Regions from separate parts of the Massilia orientalis genome, predicted to be linked through region 2. Evidence: predicted binding sites of a transcription regulator. Region 2 holds the regulator's gene; each other region holds the start of a gene.

Region 1 (2,257 bases), on a different contig from region 2:
GCGCGGCACGGGCGCGGCGGCGCTGTTCCTGCACGGGGCGCCGCTCAACGGCTTCCAGTGGCGCGGAGCGCTCGACCGCCTCGCCCCGTACCGGCGCTGCATCGCCCCCGATTTCATGGGCCTCGGCTACTCGCAGGTCCCCGAAAACCAGTCGGTGGCGCCCGCCGCCCAGGTGGCGATGCTGGCGGCGCTGCTGGACGCGCTGGGCGTCGGCCAGGCCGACATCGTCGCTTCCGACAGCGGCGGCGCGGTCGCGCAGCTGTTCCTGGTCCGCTTTCCGGCACGGGTGCGCACGCTGGTGCTCACCAACTGCGACACGGAGCCCAACAGCCCGCCGCCGCTGATCCAGCCGGTGCTCGACATGGCCCGTGCGGGCACGCTGGCCGACGACACCGCGCGGTGGCTGGCCGACGGGAACCTGGCGCGCGCGACGTTCGGCGCGGCCGCGTACCACGATCCGGCGCTGCTCACGGACGACATCATCGACTACTACGTGGCACCGATGGTGAGCACGCCGTTGCGGCGCAGGCAGTACCACGCATTCCACAACGCGCTCGCGCCGAATCCGCTGGCGGGCATCGAGGCGGCGCTCAAACGCAGCACGGTGCCGGTGCGGATGGTATGGGGCGCCAGCGACGTGATCTTTCCGATGGCGGATGCTGCTTATCTTGGCCGTATATTCCCGCGCTCGCAGGGAATATGCCGAGTTCCAAAAGGAAAATTATTTTTTCAGGAGGAATTTCCTGATGTAATTGCAGAAGAGGTATTGCAATTGTGGCGTACCGCTTGAATACAAGAGTTGATCGAGATAATCGATATTTTCCGGGGCTAAATAAAAGGATACACATAATATGAAGCCGTATCGGGTATAACGAATACATATGTTTTATATTTGATCGCCGATTTACCCGATTTAAATGTCGGAGTATTTAACAGTTATAGGATGTATATCAATGCGGCTTTAAAAAATTCATTTTCTTTCAAGTAGATAAGTGCTTGGCACAGGAATTGCTAAAGTGTTGCAGTGCATTAAACGCACCTATAACTCTTATTGACTTGAAAGGACCGCAGAGATGAAATTAAAATTCGCGCTGGCCGCTGCCCTCGCATTCACCGCCGTTACCGGTACCGCACACGCCGGCGCCTTTATCAATGGTGGTTTTGAAGATGGCAATGCAAACGGCTGGACGACTGGGGAAGGGTATCGTTGGGATACGCTGAATGCGAGCCTGTCGCCCGCCACTTTCCTGCCGGGCGGCAGCAAGTACACGGGGCCGGCAACCCGCTCGGCCGTCAACGCCGCTGGCACGGTCGATCCGTTGCTGGGCTCGTTGCTGGGTTCGACCGTTTATTCGGGCCAGTACTCGTATCGTGTCGAAGACACTTCGGACGGCGGTAATGCATCGGTCCTCAGCCAGAAAGTGACGAATTACACCGAATCGAATATCTTCTTCGCGTGGAAAGCCGTGCTGGAAAATGGCGGCCACACCGCCGATGAATCGGCCGAATTGCTGATCACGCTGACCGACGATACGACGGGTACGGTCCTGATCAATCGCGTCTACAATGCCGGCGACGGCGGCGGCGGCGTCGACAGCCGTTTCACCATGAATGGCGACCTGTTTTATACCTCGGCCTGGCAAATCGAACAACTCGCGATCGATTCGTCGCTGTCGGGCCACGATTTCACGCTGTCGATTCTGGCTGCCGATTGCCAGCCGTCCGCACACACGGGTTACGCCTATATCGACGGCTTTGGCGCGGTTATCCCGCCGGTGAAAGTTCCGGAACCGGCATCGGCCGCGCTGATGCTGCTGGGTGCCGGCGCAATGCTGCGTTCGCGCCGTCGCAAGCAGGCTAAATAAAACAGGTATGAATAAAACGTCATCCGCGGATGGCGTTTTATTATCGATAGCCTGAAAACAAAAACGCCGACCTGCAAGGGTCGGCGTTTTCGCTTGAAACTTTGGTGGCCCGGGGCGGAATCGAACCACCGACACAAGGATTTTCAATCCTCTGCTCTACCAACTGAGCTACCAGGCCAAAGGAGGCATGATTATAGCGACGGGTTTGCGAAGCCGCAAGACCTGTCGAGCAGTTTTTGGCAACGGCCAGGACGATATGCCCGTCCCGTTCGCCGGAAGCAGGCCACTGCGAAGGTCTATAATGTTCATCATGAGCACACACACCACTTCCTCCGCACATCATCGCAACGTCGACCGCCGCAGCGACATCTGCATCGTTGGCAATGGCGCCA
Region 2 (2,257 bases):
CTCGGCTTTCTGGCGTTTTTCTTTCTCGGTGAGATTGTCGATGCAGAGGATGACATGGGAGTCGATCACTTGATCGAAATGACGGGTGATGCGTTCGAGCTTGTTCTGTACGTATTCTCGGATGGCTGGAGTTACATCGAGATGATGTCCGCTGATTGTGAGATTCATACACACTCCTTTGAAGATGCACTGCCTGCCGTGCGCGCATCTAGCGCAATGGGACAGTGTTTGTTACAAGGATTTGCGGAGACTGACGGGCGGGATTTTCAGCGCCTCACGGTATTTTGCGACCGTGCGTCGCGCGATGACCATTCCCTGTTCCCCTAGCATCTCCGCGATCTTGCTATCGGATAATGGATTCTTGGGGTCTTCTGCTCCTGTGAGTTGTACGATGAGGGCCCGTATTGCCGTCGACGATGCTTCGCCTCCCGCTTCGGTGGCAACGTGACTCCCGAAGAAATACTTCAACTCGAACATGCCGTGCGGGGTCAGCATATATTTCTGAGTTGTGACTCGAGAAATTGTGCTCTCGTGTAGACCTAGTGTATCAGCTATCTCACGTAAAACAAGGGGCCGCATCGCGACTGCGCCATGGGAAAAAAAGTTGCGCTGGCGATCGACAATTGCTTGGGCTACACGCAGGATCGTGTCGAAGCGCTGGCGCATGTTCTTGATGAGCCACTTGGCTTCCTGCAACTGCGCGTTCATCTGTGTTTCCGATTTGCCCTGCTTCATCAGCGACGCGTACAGGCTGTTCACGCGCAGGCGCGGCATCACTTCCGGATTCAGCAGCACGCTCCAGCCATCCTTGGCGCGGCGCACGATCACGTCGGGCACGACGAAGTCCGACACGTCCGACGCGAACGCCGCGCCCGGATGCGGATTGCACTGGCGGATGACGGCCTGGGCTTCGCGCAGGTCTTCGTCGTCGCAATCGAGCGCCTTCTTCAGCTTGTTGAATTCGCGCTGCGCGAACCACGTCAGGTATTTTTCGACGATGACGAGCGCCATGCGCCGCGTCACCATCGGCACGCCGGGCATGCGGCGGATCTGCAGCGCCAGGCACTCGGCCGCGCTGCGCGCGCCCACGCCGGGCGGGTCCATGCTCTGCACCATGGCGAGCGCCGTGCGCAATTCGTCGAACTCGATCTCGAGTTCTTCCGGCAGGCGCGCGTAGATGTCTTCCAGCGGTTCTTCCAGGTAGCCGTTGTCGTCGAGCGCATCGACGACGAGTTCCACGAGCGCGCAGTCGCGCGCCGCGCAGCACGTCAGGCGCACCTGTTCCATCAAATGCTCGCGCAGGGTGACGGGGCTCGCTTCCAGCTGCGGGCGGCCGTCCTCGTCCTCGCCGCCGCTCCCGCTGCTGCGGCCGTATTCGCCCCAGTCCTCGCCGCCTTCGCCGCCGCTTTCTCCGCCCTCGCCGCCGGCGTCATTCGCTTCGCCATTGGCGTTCTCGGCGGGCGCGCTGCCGCCTTCCTCGCCGTTGCCCTGCGCGGCCGGCGCCTCGCTTGCCTGCGATGACGCCGGGGCGCTGTTGATAGCGCCGTCGGCCAGCAACCGCACGGAGCGGTCGAGCGGATCGTCGAGCCGTTCGAGCAGCGGGTTCTCGCTCAGGACCTGCTCGATTTCCTGGTGCAGCTCGAGCGTGGACAACTGCAGCAGGCGGATCGATTGCTGCAGTTGCGGCGTCAGTGCAAGGTGCTGTGAGGTCTTGAGTTGCAGCGTCTGTTTCATGACTACATTCGGAAGTGTTCGCCCAGGTAGACGCGGCGTACCGATTCGTTGGCGATGATGTCGTCGGGACGGCCCGACGCCAGCACCGCGCCCTGGTTGATGATGTAGGCGCGGTCGCAGATGCCCAGCGTCTCGCGCACATTATGGTCCGTGATCAGCACGCCGATGCCGCGCTCCTTCAGGAAGCGCACGATGCGTTGGATCTCGATCACCGCGATTGGATCCACGCCGGCGAACGGTTCGTCCAGCAGCACGAAGCGCGGATTGGTCGCGAGCGCGCGCGCGATCTCCACCCGGCGGCGTTCGCCACCGGACAGCGACAGCGCCGGGCTCTCGCGCAGCTTCTCGATCTGCAGCTCGGTCAGCAGCTCGTCGAGACGTTCGGTGATGCGCGCCTTGGTAAGCGACTTGCCGTTCTCGCGCTGCAATTCCAGCACGGCGCGGATGTTCTCTTCCACCGTCAGCTTGCGGAACACGGACGCTTCCTGCGGCAGGTACGACAGCCCGAGCAGCGCGCGCCGGT
Region 3 (2,257 bases), on a different contig from region 2:
GAATTTTTTACAGCAACTATTCCCCCGAATCGGGTAATTTCTTGCATTTTTTCATAAGTCGTTGATTTAGAACAGCAGAACGATTCCTGGCACGGCATTTGCATTAGGGTTGGTATGAGCCGCATCAACGAGCATGCGGTTCAACCGAACAAACCTAACACGCATCCACTTTTGGAGCCTACATGAAGAATTCGTTCCGCAAACTGATCCCGGTCGCAGCCGCCCTCGGTCTGGTCTTCGCCGCATCGTCGGCACAAGCATTCACCCTGCAAAATGGTGCTGGCGTTACGTACGCAACCAACGTGAACAGCCTGGACTGGAACTCCACCGGCAGCGGCGTTGCCAAAGGCATCGCCAACGGCGTGGCACTGACGCAAGGCAACCCTTTTAACTTCCTGTATCAGGCGAACCTGTCGTCCGTGAACGGCCAGACCACCGGCAACTTCCGCGGCAACCTGGATTCGACCGCGGACGGCGCCCCGAACGACTCGTCGGCTTTCGAATTCACGATCGTGGCAAAGCTGAGCGAATTCGTGAAAACGTCGTCGGTCGATCCGGTCAACCACACCGTCAGCGCAACCTTCGGCCTGAACAACACCGTCGGCGCCAATAAAGTGGCGATTTTCTACGACACCAAAGCCAACGCCTTCACCAGCGCCGGCACCGGCTTCGACGACGGCGTCATGGTCGCCCTGCTGACCGTCGATCCGGCCACCACGCTGTCCACGTTCACCACTAACGTCATCACCGGCAGCGGCCTGGGCTCGACCAAGATGACCGCCTCGATCATCGAAAGCGGCGACTTCATCAACCAGAATTATCTGAAGGGTCTGACGAACGTGAGCTTCAAGTTCGACTCGAACCTGAACCTGCCGGCACTCGACTCGATGACCAGCTCGTTCCACTCTGGCGCGGGCGGCAACACGGACCTGTTCCCGGCGTACGGTGTAACGCCGAACGACCTGGTGTTCAAGGTCGACGGCGCGACCGCCGTCGAGAACGGCCGCGTGCCGGAACCGGCAAGCATCATGCTGCTGGGTATGGGCATGCTGGGCCTGGTCGGCGCCAAGCGCCGCCGCGCTCCGAAGGCCTGATCCGGATAGGCATCGGCATCACGAAAACCGCGGCTTCGGCCGCGGTTTTTTATTTTGCGCAACTTTCTTTGTGATATGACTGATTTCCTTTGCGAATTCTTTCCCAAAAACATCTAAAAACTTTACGCAAGGACACATAAAAAATCGGAATTTTTTACAGTCGGCCTACCCCGGACGCAAGTTTGTGACGTAAGTTTTTGATTTATAAGGAAAAGGAAATACTGGCACGGCGTTTGCATTAAGTAGGAACAAGCCCGCAGAACGCGGAGCCTATACCGAACAACTTAATAAGCATCCACTTGGAGCCAACATGAAGATTTCGTTCCGCAAATTGATTCCGGTTGCAGCCGCACTCGGTTTCGCATTCGCTGCATCGTCGGCACAAGCATTCACCCTGCAAGACGGTAGCGGCGGTGTCTACGCTACCAACGTGACCAGCCTGGACTGGAACTCGACCGGCAGCGGCGTCGCCAAGGGCATCCCGAGTGCTCAGCAACTGACCGTAGGCAAACAGTTCGACTTCCTCTACCAAGCCAACCTGTCCGCCGTGAACGGCAGCACGACCGCCAATTTCCGCGGCAACCTTGACTCGACCGCGGACGGCGCCGCGAACGACTCCTCGGCTTTCGAATTCACCATCGTCGCAAAGCTGAGCGAATTCGTGAAAACGTCCAGCACGTCGGGCACCACCCTGAACGCCAGCTTTGGCCTGAACAACACCCCGGGCGCGAATAAAGTCGCCATCTACTACGACACCAAAGCCAACGCCTTCACCAGCACCGGCACCGGTTTCGATGATGGCATCATGGTTGCCCTGCTGACCGTGGATCCGAACGTGACGCTGTCGACGTTCACCACCGACAGCGCTACGGGTGTCGGCATCGGCTCGACCAAGCTGAGCGCTTCGATCATGGAATCGGGCGACTTCATCGACCAGAACTACCTGGCTGGCCTGACGAACGTGACCTTCAAGTACGACTCGAACCTGAACCTGCCGGCCGGCGACTCGCTGACCAGCGGCTTCCACAAAGGTGGCGACGCGCTGTTCCCGGACTACACCGTGACGCCGAGCGACCTGGTGTTCAAGGTCGACGGTGCCTTCTCGGTCGAGAACGGCCGCGTGCCGGAACCGGCAAGCATCATGCTGCTGGGTATGGGCATGC

What was found. The regulator sigma-54, encoded in region 2, starts transcription at its own class of promoters, with help from an activator protein. The targets are predictions, from matches to a motif close to TGGCANGNAANCTGCTTT.
Region 1: QPK29_RS28380 (PEP-CTERM sorting domain-containing protein) is a predicted target of sigma-54. The motif match lies at 998-1,015, and genes of this name have one in related genera.
Region 3: QPK29_RS25735 (PEP-CTERM sorting domain-containing protein) is a predicted target of sigma-54. The motif match lies at 1,317-1,334, and genes of this name have one in related genera.

What each region holds. Positions count from the first base shown of each region.
Region 1 covers NZ_JASNRB020000025.1:20,669-22,925, reverse strand. Annotated here, with positions in the region: gene QPK29_RS28385 (alpha/beta fold hydrolase) at 1-790, shown strand, start outside; gene QPK29_RS28380 (PEP-CTERM sorting domain-containing protein) at 1,074-1,865, shown strand; tRNA gene QPK29_RS28375 (tRNA-Phe) at 1,968-2,043, opposite strand; gene QPK29_RS28370 (FAD-dependent monooxygenase) at 2,176-2,257, shown strand, end outside.
Region 2 covers NZ_JASNRB020000004.1:134,469-136,725, forward strand. Annotated here, with positions in the region: gene hpf (ribosome hibernation-promoting factor, HPF/YfiA family) at 1-168, opposite strand, end outside; gene QPK29_RS06950 (RNA polymerase factor sigma-54) at 232-1,734, opposite strand; gene lptB (LPS export ABC transporter ATP-binding protein) at 1,737-2,257, opposite strand, start outside.
Region 3 covers NZ_JASNRB020000019.1:83,501-85,757, reverse strand. Annotated here, with positions in the region: gene QPK29_RS25740 (PEP-CTERM sorting domain-containing protein) at 183-1,094, shown strand; gene QPK29_RS25735 (PEP-CTERM sorting domain-containing protein) at 1,405-2,257, shown strand, end outside.